DNA from 3 places in the Enterococcus faecalis genome. Region 1 is predicted to be linked to each of the others. Evidence: riboswitches for the same ligand, from Rfam matches in the RefSeq annotation. Region 1 holds a riboswitch; each other region holds the start of a gene.
The links. Region 1 has a riboswitch for magnesium ahead of mgtA (magnesium-translocating P-type ATPase). Riboswitches for the same ligand answer to the same signal wherever they lie in the genome.
Positions count from the first base shown of each region.

Region 2: linked by a shared signal. The riboswitch ahead of PYW42_RS04505 (ABC transporter permease subunit) and the one ahead of mgtA (magnesium-translocating P-type ATPase) in region 1 are both predicted to bind magnesium.
Region 3: linked by a shared signal. The riboswitch ahead of PYW42_RS13690 (phosphatase PAP2/LCP family protein) and the one ahead of mgtA (magnesium-translocating P-type ATPase) in region 1 are both predicted to bind magnesium.

Region 1 is NZ_CP118962.1:1,141,396-1,149,900, reverse strand. It holds gene grpE (nucleotide exchange factor GrpE) at 53-592, opposite strand; gene hrcA (heat-inducible transcriptional repressor HrcA) at 647-1,690, opposite strand; gene hemW (radical SAM family heme chaperone HemW) at 1,916-3,064, opposite strand; gene mgtA (magnesium-translocating P-type ATPase) at 3,308-5,968, opposite strand; M-box (ykoK) riboswitch at 6,082-6,252, opposite strand; gene PYW42_RS05695 (LysR family transcriptional regulator) at 6,505-7,380, shown strand; gene PYW42_RS05690 (LysR family transcriptional regulator) at 7,404-8,291, shown strand; gene rodA2 (peptidoglycan glycosyltransferase RodA2) at 8,353-8,505, opposite strand, start outside.
Region 2 is NZ_CP118962.1:902,532-911,036, reverse strand. It holds gene PYW42_RS04530 (peptide ABC transporter substrate-binding protein) at 1-1,476, opposite strand, end outside; gene PYW42_RS04525 (PucR family transcriptional regulator) at 1,857-3,527, shown strand; gene PYW42_RS04520 (universal stress protein) at 3,582-4,007, opposite strand; gene PYW42_RS04515 (Nramp family divalent metal transporter) at 4,007-5,605, opposite strand; gene PYW42_RS04510 (P-loop nucleotide/nucleoside kinase family protein) at 5,874-6,389, opposite strand; M-box (ykoK) riboswitch at 6,704-6,871, shown strand; gene PYW42_RS04505 (ABC transporter permease subunit) at 6,916-8,505, shown strand, end outside.
Region 3 is NZ_CP118962.1:2,771,640-2,776,387, forward strand. It holds gene PYW42_RS13670 (hypothetical protein) at 1-63, opposite strand, end outside; gene PYW42_RS13675 (zinc ribbon domain-containing protein) at 243-458, opposite strand; gene PYW42_RS13680 (biotin--[acetyl-CoA-carboxylase] ligase) at 597-1,589, shown strand; gene PYW42_RS13685 (lytic polysaccharide monooxygenase) at 1,853-2,491, opposite strand; M-box (ykoK) riboswitch at 2,919-3,085, shown strand; gene PYW42_RS13690 (phosphatase PAP2/LCP family protein) at 3,177-4,748, shown strand, end outside.

The DNA.
Region 1 (8,505 bases):
ATCTCCAATCTGTATTAGTTTTCTATAATAATATATTTTTAATTAACGTTTGTTATTGTGCAACAATGACCATTGATGGTCGTAACACACGATCTTGTAATTTGTACCCTTTTTGTAGAACTTCAACAATGGTATCTGCTGGGGTTTCTTCAGAAGCAGGGACTGTTTGAACGGCTTGATGTAAATTTGGATCAAAGGTTTCACCCATTGCTGGGATTTCTTCAATTCCTTCTTCTTTTAAAGCCACAGTAATACTTTCTAGCACCATCGAAATACCTTTTTTCAAGCTTTCGCCTTGTTCATCTGATACTTCAATAGCCATTGCTCGTTCTAAATTATCAATAGATGGTAAAATCTTTTTACCTAAATCTTGTGAGCGGTAACGAACTAATAATTCTCGTTCGTTTTTATTTCGATTGCTCATATTAGCAATTTCGGCTCTTGCCCGCAAGAACTTGTCTTCCATTTCGGAAAGCTCTGCTTTAAGATTTTCAATCTCTGTTGCTTCAACTTCTACTTCAGAAACGCCAGCAGCATCAACAGCTTCCATTTCTTCTTGTAATTCTTCTTGCTTCTCTTCTTTTTTACTCACTTCAGCAACTTCCTTTCTCTTTATGCATCTACTTCTTATCCTAACAAGGTTTGCTTAATTACCTAAAAAACGGTAATAGTCACCTAGTTGTGAAGCTAGCTCATGTCGAAACGTGTCTACCAAACCGAATATTTTTGAATACGGCATACTGGTTGGTCCTAGCAGGGCAATTGTTCCTTTGCCATGTCCTGATACTTCATACGTAGCAGTGATCATGCTCATATCTTCTAAGAGATTGTTGCCAATTTCTGAGCCGATACGAAAAACAATTGGATTTTCTGTTGTTGCAGAACCATTTAATAAATGCGTCAGCTCATCAGAATTTTGCATAAAGGAATAGACAGATTTCAATTGTTCAATATCTTGTTTGATGCCAAAATCTAACAAATTCATGCGACCACCGACAAAGACTTTTTCTTCAAAGGCATGTCCTAACATCTCATCGAATAAGTTCATCATTCCTTCTGGCGTTTGGAAATAGCGATGTAAAATCATCGGAATCTCCGTCCGCAAACGATGATAAACGGTCAACAAAGGTTGTCCAACCAACTTATCATTGATGATTTGTGTCATTTTTTCAAGATCTTGGCTAGAAACAGCGGCAGGAATGGCAAATACTTGGTTTTCAACATTGCCTTTATCTGTCACTATAATAGCAAGGACTTGCCGATCATTCAAAGGAACCATTCGAAAGCCGGTTAATTTCCGTTCTTTCACTTCAGGTCCTAATGAAAAAGCAGTATAACTTGTCAATTCTGATAGAATTTCAGCTGATTGTCGAATAATATCATTAATCTCATGAAATTCTTTTCCAAAAGATTGACGGATTCTTCTAAGTTCGTTCTCTTCTACTTGTGTTGGTTGTAAAAGATGATCCACGTAGTAACGATAACCAGCCATTGAGGGGATTCGCCCTGAAGAAGAATGGGTCTTAGCTAATAAGCCGTATTCCTCTAATGCTTTCATATCATTACGAATTGTGGCAGAACTAGAGGCAATGCCATCCTCCATCAATTTCTTAGAACCGACAGGTAAGCCCGTGTTCGTGTAATTTTGGATGATAAGTCTCAAGATATTTTGTTGTCTTTCTGTAATCATCGTTATTACCACCCTTCATTAGCACTCTTAACATCTAAGTGCTAACTACATATACTAATATAACAAGTCCTTACCTTTTTGTCAAGGGAAATACGCAACTTTTTAGCACTCTTCATGAAAGAGTGCTAATCGCTGCAAACCACCTTCAAAAACCATCAATACCAACTTTTGTAATAAAAAAATCATCGAAATGCTTTGTCACACTTCGATGATTTTTTTATTTTTTTACTCTTTTTCACTTAACAAAAATGCTTCAAAAACATTATTCCCCACAAATAGCCCTTTTTTCGTTAAACGTAAGATATCTGCTTCTTCAATTAATAATTCTTCTTTGATTAAGCGTTGAATGACCTCTCCATAAATTGCTTCAATTGGTTCCTGAAATTTTTGTTGGAATTTTTGTTTAGAAATGCCTACTTTTTTACGTAAGCCTAAAAATAGCTCTTCTTCTATTTGATTTAGACGAGTTAATTCTTCAGTCTCCACAATTGGCAATTGATTTTCTCGCAAGGGTTTCAAATAATGTTGGATTGGACCGTGATTTTTGTAACGAGTTTGCCCAAGATAGCCGCTGGCACCTGCGCCAAATCCATAGTAGTGGTCATTATTCCAATAAGCCAGATTATGCTGGCTTTCTTTTCCTGTTAAAGCAAAATTACTGACTTCATATTGGTGACGTCCTTTTTTCTCCATTGCTTCAATCGTTTCGTCAAACATTTGTGCTTCGATTTCTTCTTCAGGCAGCTGTAACCGTCCTTGACGAACCCAGTTCATGAACATTGTTTTATTTTCAAGAATTAATGAATAAAGCGAATAGTGCGGCAAGTCCAATGCTAAGGCTCTTGTCAAAGTATCGCGAAAACTTTCCAATGTTTGTCCAGGTAAAGCATAGATTAAGTCAATACTGACATTGGTAAAATTTTCTTTCTCTAAAAATTTCATTGTTTCATAAACATCTGCGGCGGTGTGCTTGCGACCGATTTTTTTGAGCAAGCGATCATCAAATGTCTGAACGCCCATCGAAAGACGATTGACGCCATAGTTTTTCATGACTTGTAATTTTTCTTGGGTTAAATCACCAGGGTTTGCTTCCACCGTAAATTCATTTCGGTCATCAAACGTTAGCTGTTCGCGAACCCCTTTTAGTAGCACATCTAACTGTTTCGCTGATAATGAAGTTGGCGTGCCTCCGCCAATATAGATGGTTTTCATTTCTTGTTCTGGATACAATGCTTGCGTAAGTCGAATTTCTTTTAATAAACTCTGAATATATTCATCAACTGGTTGTCCTTCTAAAAAGACCTTGTTAAAATCGCAATAATAACAAATATGCTCACAAAATGGAATATGAATATAGGCCGACCGATCGAACATCGGCGTTGAAGTTGAAAGTTGGTTTGTTTTGGTCATTAGCTCGTTTTATCTCCTTATTACCAAAAAGCTCGTTCTTTTTGGAAAGTCTCTACTAGCCATACTAACTGTAAATGACAAATAAATCCATAAAAAAATTCGCACAGTCACTTAAAACAACAACGAGGAGCTGTCATAAAAACCGACACCTCCTCAACCTTGAAAGAAAAGTAAAAAAATTTTTCTATATATAATAGTACAAATCAGTTACAGTAATTGACCGTAACGTTTGACGTATAAAACTTTAATGAACGCAACCAGTGCTAAATAAGCAACAATTGTCGGGATTAAATACAAGAAATAGCTTGGTGATAAACCGACAAATCCTAGTTCTGCACCGAAAGCGGTAAAGGGTAAAACAGTTCCGAGAACAATCCCTGCTGTAGTGACTAACGTCATAATTCCAGAAGCACTACTTTGAAGGAAAGGCATTTTTTCTGTTCGTAGGAAATGCAAGACGAGCATTTGGGACCATAAGGACTCAATGAACCATCCTGCATGGAAAATACCGATAAAGAGCAATTGATCTGCTCCATTTAATTCAAAGAATGAGCCACCTAGGATAGCCGGACACACAATGAAATACATAAATAAATAGGTAACAATATCAAAAATAGAACTCGTTGGACCAAACCAACGCATAAAATTACCAATTGATTTTGGTTCCCATTTTTTTGGTTTTTCTACGTATTCTTCATCTACTTTGTCCCAAGGAACTGACATACACGAAGTATCGTAAATTAGATTTAATAATAGCGATTGAATCGGAGCAATCGGTAAAAATGGTAAAAAGATACTTGCTGGGATCACGGAAAAAACATTGCCAAAATTAGAACTTGCTGTTAATTTGACGTACTTCATCGTGTTCGTAAACACGCGCCGTCCAGATAAAATTCCTTTTTCCAAAACCATTAAATCTTTTCTCAATAAAATTACATCCGCCGATTCTTTCGCCACATCGACAGCTGTATCAACAGAGATTCCTACATCAGCAGCACGCATTGCTCCAGCATCATTTATTCCATCACCTAAAAAGCCAACAGTTTGACCATTTTCAGTTAACGCATTTACAATACGAACTTTTTGGTCAGGCGTAATTTTGGCGAAAATATTATACGCTTGAACGGTTTTTCTTAATTCTTCTTGGTTTAATTGTTGAAGTTCATTTCCTGTAATAATTTTTTCGCCAGCCAGACCAACTTCTTTACAAACAGAATGTGTCACATACTGATTGTCCCCCGTTAATACTTTCACAGCTACATTATGTTGATGTAAGGCGTGAATAGCTGCCGCTGCTGTTTCTTTTGGCGGATCCAAGAAGGCAAGATAACCTTGTAAAATCAACTCTGATTCATCTTTAGTTGTATACTCCCATTCAGCCGTTTCGACTTTTTTATCGGCAATTGCTAGAACGCGCAAACCATCTCGATTTAAAGCTTCAACGTCTTTGGTAATTTTTTGACGCAGCGTCTCTGTTAAGGGCACAATTTCGCCATCTAAAAGTACCTGTGTGCAGACCAAGAGCATTTCTTCAACCGCACCTTTGGTAATTAAGCGTGTTTCTCGCGTTTTAAACTCTTTGATAATCACACTCATTCGACGTCGATTGAAATCGAAAGGAATTTCATCTACTTTATAAAAATCATCTGATTGTATATCACTTTCTTGTGTCGCCGCTTGAATAACGGCGTTATCCATTAAATTACGCAAACCTGTTTGAAAATAACTGTTTAGAAATGCTAAATCCAAGACTTTTTGATCTTCTTGGCACCCAATATTATAGTGGTATTCTAAAATTACTTTATCTTGTGTTAAGGTACCTGTTTTATCCGTACAAAGTACATCCATCCCGCCAAAATTTTGAATGGCATTGACATTTTTCATAATCGTGCCTTCTTTAGCCATTTCTCGAGAACCTTTGACTAAATTGGTTGTTACAATCATAGGTAACATTTCTGGTGTCAAGCCGACAGCTGTGGCAATCGCAAACATTAACGCTTCCACCCAATCGCCTTTTGTTAACCCATTAATTAGAAAAACAGTTGGCGTAATGACCAACATAAAGCGAATCAGCACCCACGTTGTTTTATTAATTCCTGTTTCAAAACTCGTCTGCTGCTGCTCTTCTCCGTTATCAGAAGCCATCCGTCCGAATAAAGTTTGATTACCAACTTTAATGACAATGCCCAAACCAGTGCCACTAATTACATTTGTTCCTAAAAACAAAAGATTGTCGTATTCTGTATCAATTTGATCACTATCTTTTTGATGAGTCGCGTGTTTTTCAATGGGAAAACTCTCTCCAGTCAAGGATGATTGGGAAACAAATAAGTCCTTAGATTGGATTAAACGTAAATCGGCTGGAATCATATCGCCAGCGGATAGTTGGACTAGGTCGCCACACACAACTTCCTCAATAGGAATTTCCATTTGCTTCTTGTCGCGAATGACTGTCGCTGTAACTTTAATCATATTTTGTAATTTTTCAACTGCATTGCTTGATTTGACTGATTGGACAAAACTCATCGTGCCGCTTAAGATGACCATCGCTAACATAATTAACACGCCAGTAACATCTTTTTCCTCTGGCGTAGCATAGACATATTCTGTAAAAAATGAAATCGTGGCTAGTGCTAATAACACCAAAGTAAACGGCGTGATATACGATTTTATAAAAAGTCGCAGCCGTGAAGCTTTTTTTTCATTCATAATTTTGTTGCGGCCATAACGTTCTTGTAATTCTTCAATATCTTGGTGTTTAATGCCATCCCAAGTTGAGCCGAAACGTTGTAAAACTTTTTCTGCTTCTGAGTGGGCAAACTTTTTGTAACTATAGTCATGGCCCAAGTGACGCATTTTCTTTTCCATTTTCTTTCACCTCATTTATCTGTTGTTGACTTGAATTGACGATCGGTTCATCTTCCATTTTCCTCACCCTTTCCACAAAAAAAGACACGCTGAAAACTCAACGTGTCAAAGAATAATCGTTCTTATCGTTGAGCTTTAGCACTATACAACGTAAAAAGCGATTGCTTTTAGCTACCTTAAGAAAAGCCTTCATTCGACAGTTCCTGTTCTACCCATTGGCGTCTCTCGACATTTTTGGGCAGTAGCCTATGTTTGTATAGGAGCCTCACCTAACAAATCTTATTTAATTACAACAGCAAGTATAATTCTTCCTTGAAAAAATAACGATATAGAAAAAGTTTTTAGCAGATAACTTTTTGTCCATTCAGTAACAAAAAGAAAAATAATCCGCTTATTTACTATGGTTTTCTGTTATGATTCGTATTTATTCATAGAATCATAACTGGTTAAATTAATCTAAAGACCGTCAGATAGCCTTGTCGAGAAGCTTTTCTTCTGCTATTTTTTGTATAGTTAAAGAAACGGCGGTGAGGAAAATGAAATTACAACAACTAGAATATTTTATGGCAGTTTCAAAGTATGCGAGTTTTACTTTAGCTTCTCAAAAGCTCCATACGAGTCAACCTTATTTAAGTACCCAGCTCAAGGAGTTGGAACGTGAATTAGGTGCTTCATTAATTTTAAGAGACAAGAAACATTGTCGGCTTTCTCCAGCAGGCGAAGTCGTCGCCAAGCGAACAGAAATGATTTTTGCACTCATTAAGGAAGCGCAAGAAGAGATTAATGAATTAGTGACCCAAGGATCGACAACGACCATTCGGATTGGAACAAACTTAATTGATATAGATAAAGCATTTGGAGAAGTCTTGTTGTTATTTAATCAATCCTATCCGTATGTAAGTATTGATTTTAAGTATTATTACGATCTTGAAACAGCCTTGGAAACAGATTTAATTGACATTGGGATTGGGATATTTTTGGATACCTCGATTCCATTAGAGAAAGAATTAATTTATACAGAAAGCTATCTCCTTTGTGTCAATAAAAATCATCCTTTAGCCCATGCCGATAGCGTAACGATTGACGAAATTCGTTCTTTACCTTTTGCTGCATATTCCGATCAAGTATATGAAAAAAAAGTGTTTAAACGTTGGGAACGTAAAATCAATTGGGAAAATCGGCAAATCGTCATCGAACTTCCTTCTCTTCATTTAGTCTTAGACATGGTCCAACGAGAAAAAGCCTGTAGCATCCTTCCCTATTCACTCACTGATGAACTAAACAGACGTAACTTAGTTGGTATTCCTCTGGAAGATAGTCCAGAACGAGCCATCTATTTAGTTCAGAATAATCATCACGGACATTGTGAAGCACACCGTTATTTATTTGAACAATTACGTTATTTATTCTAGGAATAGAAAAAGGAGGAATTCCCATGGAACTATTTCGTTTACATTATTTTTTAGAGTTATGCAAAGTGAAACAATTTACTAAAGCAGCCGAAAATTTAGCAATTTCTCAAGCTGCATTAAGTAAGCAAATAAAAATTCTTGAAGCAACGTTAGGCGCTGAACTTTTTAATCGCCAAGGCCAAACTACCACCTTAACGCCAGCTGGATTAATTTTAGAAAAATATTGTTGGCGCATCACCAATGAGTTGGTCTCAATTGAAGAAGAGCTAAAAGAAATTAATCATTCTTCCAACCATATTTATGTGGCCACTTATCTCTGTGATTTAGAATATAAATTGAATGACTTACTAATGACAACATTAACGGATCGTTCATCCAACTTACAAGTCCACACTATTATTACAGAAAATATTCTTCAATCCTTGGAAACAATGGATGCAGATTTTGGTATTTCCTTTGCTGACTTACCATTACCTGAACATATTGGTAAAATTGATTTATTTACAGCAAATTATCAATTCATTTTAAGAAACGATCATCCAGCTTTGGCAAAAGCCACGACGGAAGAAATTTTAAAAGAACTAACAATGTACCCCTTCGTCCGTTTAAATACCGAATTTTCCGAGCAAAACAAATTAACCAATTGGCTAGATACTACGTTTTCTAATTTTTCTCCAGAGAAAGTCATTCAAGTGGATACTCTTTCACTTATTACTCACTTGGTGTCTCATTCCGATAGTTTCGCTATTGTCCCCGAATACACAAATATTCAACTTTTAGACAATTCGATCCATACACTAACTTACCAAGAACTACCTAAACGAAACATGGCAGTTTATTATTTAAAAGAACGTTACATGAGTCGACAACTTCAACAACTTTTGGCTGAATGCCAAAAACAATTTCAATAGTAAAAACCAAGACTAGAGCTTGTCGGCAAGCGAGTTCCAGTCTTGGTTTTTATTTGTGTTTTCAGGTAGCGGCTTCTCTTCCTTTGACAAATCCTAAAGAAGTGATAGCCATCACTAACGAAGTGCCTCCTTGACTTAAAAACGGAAGCGGAATACCTTTTAACGGCAACAGTCCAATCACCGCACCGATATTCTCCACCGTTTGAAAGACCAG
Region 2 (8,505 bases), 240 kb from region 1:
ATGTGTTGTTCTAGTTTCTTGAATTAATTGATCATACGTATCACTCTTGAACGTTACGCCGCCCAAGGTACTATCCGAAGTAAAGATGCGCATAACTGTTAATGGATCACGATAATCGGTTCCCCAACCAGATAATTCTAAATCATAGTCTCTCGTTTGATCACGATCAACACGAATAGTAAAAGGAACTTGAGTAACATTCACTTCTAATCCATCTAGATTTTCTTCCAATTGAAATTGGAAAAACTCAGCAGCTTTTTTGGCGCTGTCTGTATCATCTGTTAAAAATTCTAATTTGATTTTATCCAGCCCAATTTCTTTTTTCCCTTTTTCCCAGAATTCTTTTGCTTTCGCTGTATCGTAGGTTAAGTAGTTATTTTTCTTAGCAGCTAGTTTTGTGAAATCTGTTCCATCTGGCGCAATCGTTTGTCCCGGAGGAATTACTTGATCTGTAGCCGTTGATTGATCTTGCAAGACTTCTTTTACAAAACTTTCTTTATCAAAAGCTTGTGCCAACGCTTTACGAATATTGTTGTTCGCTAAAGCCGGATTTTCTTTTCCATCACGAACGCTGTTCATTTTTAAAAAGTATGTGACGAATTGAGGAATTGAAAGAAAGTCTGGATTATCAACATAACCAGGAATAAATTCACCACTTAGCTTATTCACTACATCCAATTCATTCGAGTCAAACAAATTCACCGCTGTCGTTGGGCTCTTAATTACTGAAACTTTCGCTTCTGTTAATTTAACTTTTTCAGCATCCCAATACGTATCATTTTTTTCGTAGGTCCAGTCATCGGAAGAGGCATTATCCCATTCTTTCAATTTAAAAGGACCATTATAAATCAAATGTTCTGCATCAGTGGCATATTTATCCCCTTGTTCTTTGATATATTTTTCATTTTGCGGAAACAAAACAGGAAACGAAAGCAAAGATTTCAAATAAGGGGTGGGCCGTTCTAAAGTTATTTCTAACGTTTTATCATCTAGCGCCTTAACCCCAAGAGTATTCACATCTGCGCCTTCTAAAGCAATTTCCTTAGCATTTTTAATGACATCAAAAAATAAAGCTTGATGAATCGATCCTGATTTAGGGGAAGCAACTTGTTGCCATGCATAAACAAAGTCGTTTGCTGTTACTGGATCATCATTCGACCATTTGGCATCTTCTCTAATCTTAAATGTATAAACGGTTTCATCTTCAGAAATCGCTGGTTCTTCGGCAGCGACCCCCAACTCTAATTCATCTTCTTTACCTAAAACATAGAGTCCTTCATAAACTTGATTTATGACTAAAGTCGAGGTCGTATCCCCCGCTGTGTGTGGTTCCATTGTCGAAATAGCCGCTTCAGAACTAATTGCAATTTTTTGTTCCGCTGCTTTGTTACTATCAGCCGAGTTTCCCGTTCCCGCCTGACAAGCCGTTAAAGCTAAAAGCAAACCGACGCATCCTAACATTTTTAATTTCTTCATACCGATCCCTCCATTTTACAAACTATAACCTTCAAAGTTACCAGAATTTTCTGATAAAATATAGAAAAAGAAGCATATCTGATAAGAGTCTCAAAAAACTTACAGATTATAGAAATACTTGAGAAATTTAAAGTAGCTGAAACAATAGTAAAAGCATTAAAAATTAAGTATACTATTGCTATATCTTTAAACGATGCGTTTCTATAGGTTGTAAGCGCTGATTGTTCTTATTTGGTCATTTGTGACTACCAATCACGTAATGACTTGGAACTTTTTTCTATTAGTATAAGGATACCTTATTTTCCCTAAAATAGTTTTGTAACATCTTACAATAAATACACTTAATTTTTAGATAATTCATACAAAAGGAGGCCTTGCTAATGATGACGGTCACTGATCTACTCCATGCAGAAGAACTACCTGGTTTAACCTTATTGACGCACGAGACCAATTTAGATGCGCCAATTCTACAAGCAAATATTTTAGAAAATCCTGATGCTTTTGACTGGTTAACGCCAGGAGAAATTTTATTAACTACCGGCTATATTTTCAAAGATCAGCCTTGCTTGCAAAAACGTCTTATTCAAGAACTAGCAAATATGAACTGCGCTGCTCTAGGCTTTAAAGTCCAACGTTATTTCAATGAAGTTCCACAAGAGATGATCCAATTAGCGAATGACGTCGGATTACCAATTCTCTCAATCCCTTATAATTACAACTTTTCTCAAATTATTTCATTGGTCAATCGCCGAGTCAATCAACCTGACGAAACGATTAGCCAACATTCTGTTCATATGCATAATAAATTTTATACAATTATCAAAGCTGGCGGAAAAAGTACCCAATTACTGGAAGTATTAAGTGCCGCGATTCAAGCGCCTGTAATGCTTTTAGACGAGCGTTTTCAGATTATGAATCATTTTGATTTACCTGATGCGCCAACAAGAATCACCAGTATTTTAAACAACGCGACTCTCAAAAAACAGTTTGAGACAGCTTTAAAAGCCCAGAACAATGAGCTCCTATTATTTTATAAAGAACCATTGACTGTTGAATTTTCCTTAGCGAACCATCAGTTATCTTTGCGAATTTTACCCATCAAAAAGAAAAATCTCAGCTTATCTTACTTAGTGATTTGGCAAACTACCAAAAAATTACAGACGATTGATTTATTATCTGTAGAGGTCTGTGCTCACTACCTTTTACCACAACTTCAATTAGAATCTTCGGAAAATTTAACAACGAGGCAAAAGATCGGGGCGCTGTTTCAAGACCTTATCCAAGAAAAAAATACCAATCCTCAAGCTTGGCAAGAATTTAGTAATTATCTGCAATTAAATGAAAAAGATACATTTAGTCTCTTGCTTGTAGCCATTGAACAATTGGAACAACTGTTTAATCCGACTATTCAAATGAATAGCATTGGCCATCAATTGAATCATATTTTAGAAGGATATCGACAAAAAATTACTGCCTTTCCTACACAAACTGGCTTTATTTTATTACTAGAAAATCCAGCGCAAGAGGAAGCCACCTACCTTGCACAAACCACTCATCTTGCCAAGAATTTACTAGAGCAACTAATGAAACTGAATCCAAAATTATCATTTAAATTAGCGATTGGGCCAACTGTCAAAAAAATCACCAATCTGTGTGATTCTTATAAATTAGCACAAGAAACATTCCACTTAGCACAAGCAAGTCAAGAATTACAACAACGAACTATTTTGAATTATGACGACCTCTTTTTTTATCGTTTAATGATCGAAACCCTGACCAAACAAGCCAAACAAAAAATATATCAACGATTGATTGAACCATTAGAAAAAGAAGATCAAAAACATGAAAGTTCCCTACTAGAAACCATCAACACCTACTTTCAATCGAATAAAAATATTTCGTTGACTGCCACAAATATGTATGTACATCGTAATACAATTATTTACCGCTTAAAAAAAATAGAAGAGATTCTTCACTTAACTTTAGAATTTCCTGATAGTTCGCTACAACTAAGTTTGGCTGTTTATTTATATAAACAAAAATTACTATAAAAAGGCCACCACGAATAGTAAATCGTGGCGGCTTTTTTAACTGTTTCAATTTTGTTAGCGAATAATCATTACAGAAATCGGTGCATATCGAGCCATATAAGCTGCTTGGCTACCAAAAAAGCTTTTTAATTTGCTAGTTGACTTGGAGCCAATAATTAACAAATCTGGTTTATTCAAAGGAATAAGCTTATTAATAATTAATTCTCCTGGGTTCCCTTCATTGACAATTACACTTACTTTATCGATGCCATTCGCTAACGCTTCTTGTTGATATTTTTCCGTTTGTTTCTCTAATTTCGCCAACTGTTCTTGCCAATAATTTTTATCTAACGATTGGTAAACATTAATCTCTTTCTCTTCTAAAATCGAAACAATAACCAATTCAGCTTGTTCTTCTTTTGCTTTTTGGATAGCATAATGAAATGCTTTTAACGCATCTGGCGACTCTTCAACACCAACCATAATTTTTGAAAATTTCATTATTTAACCTCCTCTACTTGTTGCTCCATAGCTGCAAGCTGCTGTGCATATCGTTTATCGCCTTTATATAATTCCACAACCGTCCAAACTAACAAGAGGATGACGAGTGCTATGATGACATAGGCGATATTATCGGCTAACGTAATTTGACTCGCTGTCGGATTATCACCGAAAAATCCTTCAATTTGATCAGGTAAGCCTTTCATATTGAGGTAAATTAAGCCAATGACAGAAACCCAGCCTAACAATTTAATTAACCACGAGTTTTTAAAATGTTCACCCATTTCAACACGGCTATCTGTAAACATCAGTAAAGGCAACATCGAAAATGGCAAAGCAAATGCTAGAAAAACTTGTGAATTGTTCATTAAATTATTAATCGCAATATGCTCCTCCACTGTACTTTTTCCGCTGGTCATTAAAACACAAATTAAGACAGGAATAACAGATAACAAACGTGTGACCATCCGACGTAACCAAATTGGTACGCGCATATGAATAAACCCTTCCATAATAATTTGACCAGTTAAGGTTCCTGTAATTGTTGAATTTTGTCCTGATGCCAATAAGGCTACCGCAAATAAAATTGATAAAATTCCAGAACCTGCAATATGCGCTAAAATAGAATTACTCATAACCGCTGGATTTGATAAAGCATCAAACAAACCAAAGAATGAAGGATCTTTGACACTGCCGGATTTAAAAACGGCCACACCCATAATCAATAACAAAGAGTTAACAAAAAATGCCATCGTTAATTGAATATTAGAATCCCAAGTTGAAAAGCGTAAAGCGCGTTGAATATCGGTTTTATCTTTACGATCAATTTTACGACTTTGGACAACAGAAGAATGTAAATACAAATTATGAGGCATCACTGTTGCACCAATAATCCCCAATGCACCTGTCAGTGGCGTTTGCCCATTCACCGCATGTGATGTAGAAAAAGCTTCTGCGCTAGGAACCAGCCCTTTAATTACATCTCCCCATACTGGATTTGACAATGCCACTTGATAAGCAAAAATCACAAAAATAACAACAATTAAAGCAACAACAATAGCTTCAATTTTTCTAAAACCAATTTTTGTCAATAACAACAAAAGTAAAACATCAAATACCGTAATGAAGACAGCCAGACCTAAAGGAATATGAAATAATAAATATAAGGCAATTGCGCCCCCGATAACTTCAGCGATATCTGTAGCCATAATTGCTAACTCTGTTAAAATCCATAATACAATACCTAACGTCTTACTAGTTCTAGCACGAATCGCTTGTGCTAAATCCATCTGTGAAACAATGCCTAATTTAGCAGCCATATATTGGAGCAACATTGCAATCAAACTGGAAATTAAAATAATCGACATCAATAAATATTGAAAATTTTGTCCCCCAGTAATTGAAGTAGACCAGTTTCCTGGATCCATATACCCCACTGCTACCAATGCTCCTGGACCTGAGTAAGCAAATAACGTTTTCCAAAAACTCATATTTTTAGGCACGTCGATGGTGCCATTAATTTCTTCAAGCGAAGGACCATTTGCATATTCAATCAAATGATGTCTTTGCTTTGGTTCATGTTCTTCTGAATTTTTCAATTCAATTCCTTCTTTCGTTTTGCAATAATTTTAAAAGGCCCTTCCCGTTAGAAGGTTAACCTCTAGTATATTTTAGGTACACCTAAAATATACTGCTAAAAATAACAAAATGCAAGACTTGAAAGAAAATTTTGACAGTGTAAAAATAGATTGTCGTAAATGTGCGATCTTAAAGTTTGAAGAAATCAGGGTAGCTGGTAGTTGATTATCTTAAGAAGTAGAAAATAAGGGACCTAAGTCATTTCGGCTTAGGTCCCTTATTTTATTTTTATTCGGTTATTCTATTAAGAATGGATGCTACAATTTCTGTCGTGTCAGCTGAATGATTTCTAAAAATCTCGGTAAACTTAATCTGACGAAAACCTTCAAGTACTTCGGGCAACTTATTTTTCCCCCATTCAAAAGTTCCATCATTTCTTTTCAATAATCTTTGTAAAATTTCTTCTTTCTCGACCGCTAACAAAAAATGATAAACGTCAATGCCTGCTCGTCTCAGATATCCAATCAGCTCTTCTTCATATTCATTTTTATAAAGGGTCATTGTAACAATAATCGGCCGTCCAGACTCTTTGGACATTCGTTTTAATAAATGAGCATTCCAGCAACGCCATTCCTGATACTCCTGAAAATCATTTTCTTTCATTTCTTCGGGAACTAGCTCCATCAATGCACTACCAATAATTTCTGGATCATAAATGATTGCGTTGGGAAGTTTTTGTTGTAACTCATGTGCAATGGTCGTTTTTCCGGATCCAAACGCACCGTTTAACCAAATAATTATCATAATTTCCTTTCTTCTGAACAAATTTCTTTGTTGTTTAATTTAGGTGCTAGATTACTTTTAATTTTTTTAGCCATTCACTTATAGTTACTACTTACATCTTTAACAGTAAACGAGACAAACTAAAAATACAACATCCTACGCTATTAACCTCGGGTTATATAACATACTCATCTGATAATTTCTCCCTAAAAAAACAGAATGTGGGCAATCTTTTTAAGAATAATTGAATAGAATAACAACAAACAGTAATTCAGGTATAACCAGCTAGAAATTGTTTTATTTTTAGTCACGAGTATGATAAGCATGTAAATCAAATAGAATCATATTAGGTGAGGTTACTCTGAAGAACACAGGTTATCGCTCGGAAATGTCGAGAGACAGTAACGAGTAAAGCAGGGATTGTCGAATTAAGGCTTTCCTAAGATAACTAGAATTTTTTTCTTACGTCTCAGAAAGCCAAAGCTCAATTATTGTGATTACCCTATAATCTTCTTCTTTTATTCGGCGACCTCTTTAATATGATTAATTGGAGGTTTTTAAATTGAAAGCTGTCACTGCATCATCTAAGAAAAATACCCTACTTGCTAAAAGTATCGGGAATCTTACCTTGCTCATCATTTTAGGCATTTTCATTTTTATCATCGTCTTCTCTTGGCTAAAAATGAATCGCCCTCTCCACACCCTTCCCTCAGAAGAATTCCTCGCAACACCAAGTAAAACAGATGATTTCTTATCTCCATCAAATCTTTTTTACTTTTCAATTCGAACCATGTTTCGAATGATTGTGGGGATGGCTTGGTCCTTCCTGTTTTCCTTTGTTTTTGGTATTTTAGCCGTAAAATATAAAACGGCACGAAGAGTCATTTTACCATTAGTTAATTTCCTTGAATCTGTTCCATTGCTAGGTTTTTTGACCTTTACAACTGCTTGGTTACTTGGTTTATTTCCAGGAAATGTGATGGGCGCAGAAGCGGTTGCTATTTTTGCCATCTTCACAGGTCAAGCTTGGAACATCATGTTGACTCTTTATCAAATAATGGAAGTTATTCCTTCAGATCTAGTCAATGTGACCGATCAGTTCAAGTACAATGCTTGGGAAAAATTTTGGCGGCTTGAATTTGTTTACTCAATTCCTGGCTTACTTTGGAACGTTATTATTTCTCAAACTGCGGCTTGGTTTGCCTTGGTGGCCAGCGAGCAAGCTTCTGTTGCCTTTCCTAAAGAAACCAACCTTTATTTACCAGGAATTGGTTCTTATATCCAAGTAGCATTAAATCGAGCCGACTTTAAATCCTGTTTATGGGCTGTTTTTGCCTTATTAATCAATGTGGTGATTTTAAACTTTTTAGTTTTTCAACCTTTAGTTCGAGCCACTTATTATTTTAAATATGAAACAGATGTCGAAAGTACGACGCCACCTAAATCCATCATTTATCATTTATTAAAAAAAGCAACTTTAACGAAATACTTTTCAAAAGCTTTTGTGAAATTCAGTCATTTTTGGATTTACGATTTACCAAAAGTTTGGTACTTTTTCAAGCTAGACTATCTCTATCGATTACTAGCAAAATTACGCCATTTCTTCAAAACATTATGGTATGTCAGCTTAACCATTATTGGGGTTTATTGTTCTATTAAGCTCTATCATTTCTTGCCCCATCAAGATTTCAGCATGATTCCTAGATTAACCCTTTATACTACACTACGGGTTACCTTGGCCATGGTCGTTGCTGGCATTATCTTTACTCCCTTAGCAATCTGGGTTGCGAATGATAATCGGCGCTTAAGTATCGTTCAACCGATTGGACAAATTTTAGGCTCCATTCCGTCAAATGTTTATACTCCATTCATTGTGTTGATTATTAGTATGGGCTTCAACAAATTAGAATGGTGGATTTTACCACTCATCATGGTTGGTTGCCAATGGTATTTTTTCTTTAATGTAATTGCTGGCTACTTAGCCATCCCTGATGATATTCGTGACGTAACCAAACTTTTTAAATTATCTAAATGGCAATGGTGGACAAAATTTTTGATCCCTTCTATTTTACCTTACCTCATTACAGCAATTATTAACGCTGCTGGTGCTGCTTGGAACGCTGATATCGCAGCAGAA
Region 3 (4,748 bases), 1.2 Mb from region 1:
AACACTACGCGTTGCTCCGATCTCAACAACTTCTAAGGTGTTTCTCGACATGCGTCTCGTCACAGTACAGCCTTCAAAAGAGCTACAGCTCTAAGAGTTGCGATGTTTCACTGTGAAGCATGAACAGATGAAATCATCGTACCTACTTGGTTCTCGGAGTTAAACGCTTCTGGCCCGACCTCCTTTTCCCCTATCTTCCTCTTCACACAAAAAAACGAATGCAAAGATGCATTCGTTTTTGACTAACCGCCACCTAATAAAAAGTCTAGGACATTCATGCCGCCGCTTGTTTGGCTGCGGTAAAGTTCGGTGTAGCCGCATTGGGTACAGCTAATTGTAATAAATTTTTTATTTTGAACATCAAAAATTTTCGCAAAGTTCCCACCTGTTGCTTGAAATTGGTCCGACACATAGTGCATGTTGCCACATTTCTCACAAACATATTGTTGCTTTTCCATTCCCCTCACTCCTTCTCAATAAAACAAGTATAGCAAACGCCTGCTTCATTTTCCTCCATCCTAAGATGGATTTTTTCACTAGTTGACCAAGCCTTTTCCTTTCCGCTACAATAAGTATAACGAATCGGAGGAAAAAATATGTCGACAAAAAGCCAAGTCCTAACTTTATTGATGAAACAAACGCCCGCATTCCTTTCGGGCGAAGAGATGGCACAACGTCTGTCCTTATCTCGCACAGCTATTTGGAAAGCAATTAATGAATTGAAAAAAGATGGCTATCAAATTACTAGCGTGCAAAATAAGGGGTATCGCCTTGAAAAATCAGATGTCCTTTCTGCAGAAGGCATTCAGTTGGCATTATGGCCACAAACGCCGCCTTTAACAATTACCGTCCTAGAAACATCTGAATCTACCATGACCGATGCTAAGCGGGCGATTTTAGACCAGACGCCCGACAATACATTGATTGTTGCTGACATGCAAGAAATGCCGCGGGGCAGGTTCGGCCGACCATTTTTCGCTACGCCAGGTAAAGGGATTTACATGAGCATGGTGCTTCAACCGAACCAAAATTTTGAAGAAATCGCCCAATATACTGTGATTATGGCCGTAGCGGTCGCTCGAGCAATGGATGCTCTGGCAGGCGTTCACACAGAAATTAAATGGGTCAATGATCTTTATTTAAATGGCAAAAAAGTTTGCGGGATTTTGTCGGAAGCCATGAGCAATGTGGAAACAGGGCAGATTTCTAATGTTATCATCGGCATGGGGATTAATTTTTCAATTACAGAAACCGAATTTCCTGAGGACATTCGGCAGAAAGTGACTTCTCTTTTCCCAGATGGTGAACCGACGGCGACGCGAAATGAATTAGTCGCCAACATTTGGAATCATTTTTATCAAATTTTAGACAAACGTTCAACGAAAGACTTTTTAGAAGAATACCGACAACGCTCCTTTGTGATTGGCAAAGACGTCGCTTTTACCCAAAACGGGCAAGACTTCCGCGGCGTTGCGACAACCATTAGTGGAAATGGAGAATTGATTGTTCAGTTGCCTGATGGCACGGCCAAAACGTTGTCTTCTGGGGAAATTAGTTTGGACCAGATTGGTGAATGGCGTCGAGGATAAGTGGGGAAGTTTAGAAAAAAGCAAGTGGGACATCAGTCGTTTTGACTGATGTCCCACTTTCTACTTCTGAAGATAATCAGCTGAACAAAAGCAGCCCCTTCGGAAATAAGCCGAAATTGACTTTCTCACACAAGTGTTCGGCATATCTTAATCCTTCCAAGTGTTAAGAATCACGAAGAACGTAGTGATTCGATGATGAACAGAACCTACTTAGTTCTTGGCGCTAAGCACTTTTGTCTCAGCCGCATTATCTTGATACCTGATTATTGAACATTAACATCTATCGCTTGATAAAATGAATTAATCGTGTCATTGATATCCCAAACGGCATAAATAACATGGTATCCTTTCCTATCAGCGGGAATCTTTATTCTGTGTGTTTCTGTATCATTGACCATAAATCCTTGACCAGGAGGTAAATCTTGACCGATTGGTTGCCCTACTATGCCAATCAGTTCCATTTCGTCCATCGTTAATGGTGCATTAGGATTCCATCCAGGTTTCGTCATATAGTATCTAAAACGATTGGTCTTATGTTTTGCCGTCATCACCCATTTAAAATTATTCTCTCCTGTTGTTATATTACTTTTTACCCAACGAGTGGCTGTTTGTTCATCTAGTTTGGAATAGCTTGCTAATCCAGCTGAAGGCAACCTTCCATTTAATTGACCCGTGTCTAATAATTTAGTTGGCGCTTCAATTCCTTGGGGTGTCGTGATAATTTCTGGCTGTGAGCTGTCTTGACCAGGTCCCCATCCAAATCCGTTTGCTTCCGCATTTTTGACTCGACTGACTGGGCTATCAACATAGCCATGTGCATAACTCTGCTGTGCATCTCCTAAAGCAAAAACACTGATCATCGTTGCGCCCACTGCAATTATGAATAACATCATTTTTTTCATGTATATCGCTCCCTTATAAGCAAAACCCTTCAAAAAACATGTAATCTTAATCAACTGAAACGTAAAATCTCCACAACATCATTTTTACTTTTTCGATAGCGACCATCAACTTTGTGCACAATTATTGTCGACATATTTATTTTAAATGAAGTAGCAATTCAATAGCAACTGTCCGCCTTTTTTACTGAGAAAAACTTATAGCACTCTTATAAAAAATGTTTGTTTTTTAATTTATCATTATTGAACACCAACTATTTATAGCGGTTAACCGAGAACAGCCTTGTACACTTTTTTTTAGAATGCTCAAGTACTGTTTTTTTAACTGCTTCACTTCCCCACACCTTTAAATTTATTTAAAAAACAATAAATTTTCTTAAACTTCATTGTGAGAACCGCTACATAAATTCTATACTTCTAGCGTTAGATAAAATAACCTTGTTAGGTGAGGCTCCTATCCAAACATAGGCTATTGCGCAGAAATGTCGAAAGACACCAATGTGTAAAACAGGAATGGTCGAATTAAGGCTCTTCTAAAAATAGCTAAGAGAAATCTTTACGTTGGATAGTGCTAAAGCTCAGACGATGAGAACCGATTGGCTTGCTGTGTCCTGTTTAGTCGCAAGCGCTTATTTACGATCGATGCTGGCTTAGTCTACTCTTTCAAGGGAAAAAGAAAGGGATTCTCATGCAAACATCGAATAAAAAATTTCCACTTTATGCCCTAACAACGCTTGTTTTTACTTTCCTCACTTTGTTAGTGGCGGCTAGTCCAAATTGGTTTCAACAAATGGACGAAGCTATCTATCACATCAAATGGCAATTAAATGCCCCACTTTTAACAGCGGTCAATCTGTTAGCAAAAACAGCCACAATTGGACCAATGCTGCTATTCTTCTTATTATTGATGGTATACCTTTTACGCAAAAAAGAAAAAATCCTAGCCTTTTGGGCTGTCAGTAACCTATTAGCTGTCGGCTTCTTAGGGAGCGTTTTTAAACATGTGGTGGGTCGGGCTCGACCAAACCTAGGCGCTTTAGCTGACCGGAGCTCTGCTAGCTTTCCCAGCGGACATTCATTATTAGCAATGGCGCTAGTCTGTACGATTTTGATCATTTTGGCCTATCTTCATGTTGAAAAAACCAAAGGCATCAAAATTTTCTTACTCACTTATTTAGTTTTGATTGTGTTAGGTCGTTTAATCTTACGCGTTCATTATCCTAGTGATGTCATCGCTGGGATGCTCCTAAGTTATAGCTGGATCAACTTTTCATTTCAAATTGTTCAACGTTATTTGCCGGCACCTGAACCAGAGGAAGCAGAAGTACCGACACAACGCCGGCGCCGCCATTCTCGTAAAAGAAAAAGCTTATTCGTGGTCTTCAGTTTAACCCTTTTATTTTTAGGCACACTTTCTGTTTCGGCTTACGGCGTCAGCATGTATCGCAATTTGCAAAAAACGGCGAACACCATGTATAAACCAAGAAAATCTTCCACGAAGAGTCCCGATTTAGCCAAAGGTGAGCCGGTTAGTTTCTTAATTATGGGAATTGCGAATGACTCAAAACGCAAAACCGATTACCGCTCCAACGCCTTGATGGTGGTTACAGTGAATAATCAATTACAAAAAACTACCATCACCAGCATCCCACGTGACTACTATGTGGAAATGGCTGGCACCAATGGCGAATACAATAAAATCAATGCGGCCCACGTTTTCGGTGGTGCCGATATGCAAATTAAAACGGTTGAAAATGTCTTGCACATCCCAATCAATCATTACTTTTCAATTGATATGGATGCTATGAAGGACCTTGGCGATGCGGTGGGCGGCGTCACTGTTGACAATGCCTTTGCTTTTGACGCTGAAGGGATTCATTATCCGAAAGGCAAACAGCATTTAGGGGGCTGGGAAGCTTTACAATACGCGCGCATGCGTTACGAAGACCCTGAAGGCGACTATGGTCGTCAACGCCGCCAACGAGAAGTTTTAATCGAATTAACCAACAAGCTACTTTCTTTTAACAGCTTGCTAAAATATCAAGAAATTCTGGACGTAATCGGCGAGCATGGCGAAACCGACTTGTCCTTTGACCAAATGATGGCGATGCTAAAAAAATACACCCCCGCACTAAAAACGATTGAAACCGATCAATTAAAAGGCTACGATTACACTGGCGATGGCGTGACAGGGATTGAAGGTATTTCTTATCAACTTGTGGAAGAGAGTGAACGCCAACGTGTCGAAAATGCTATTAAA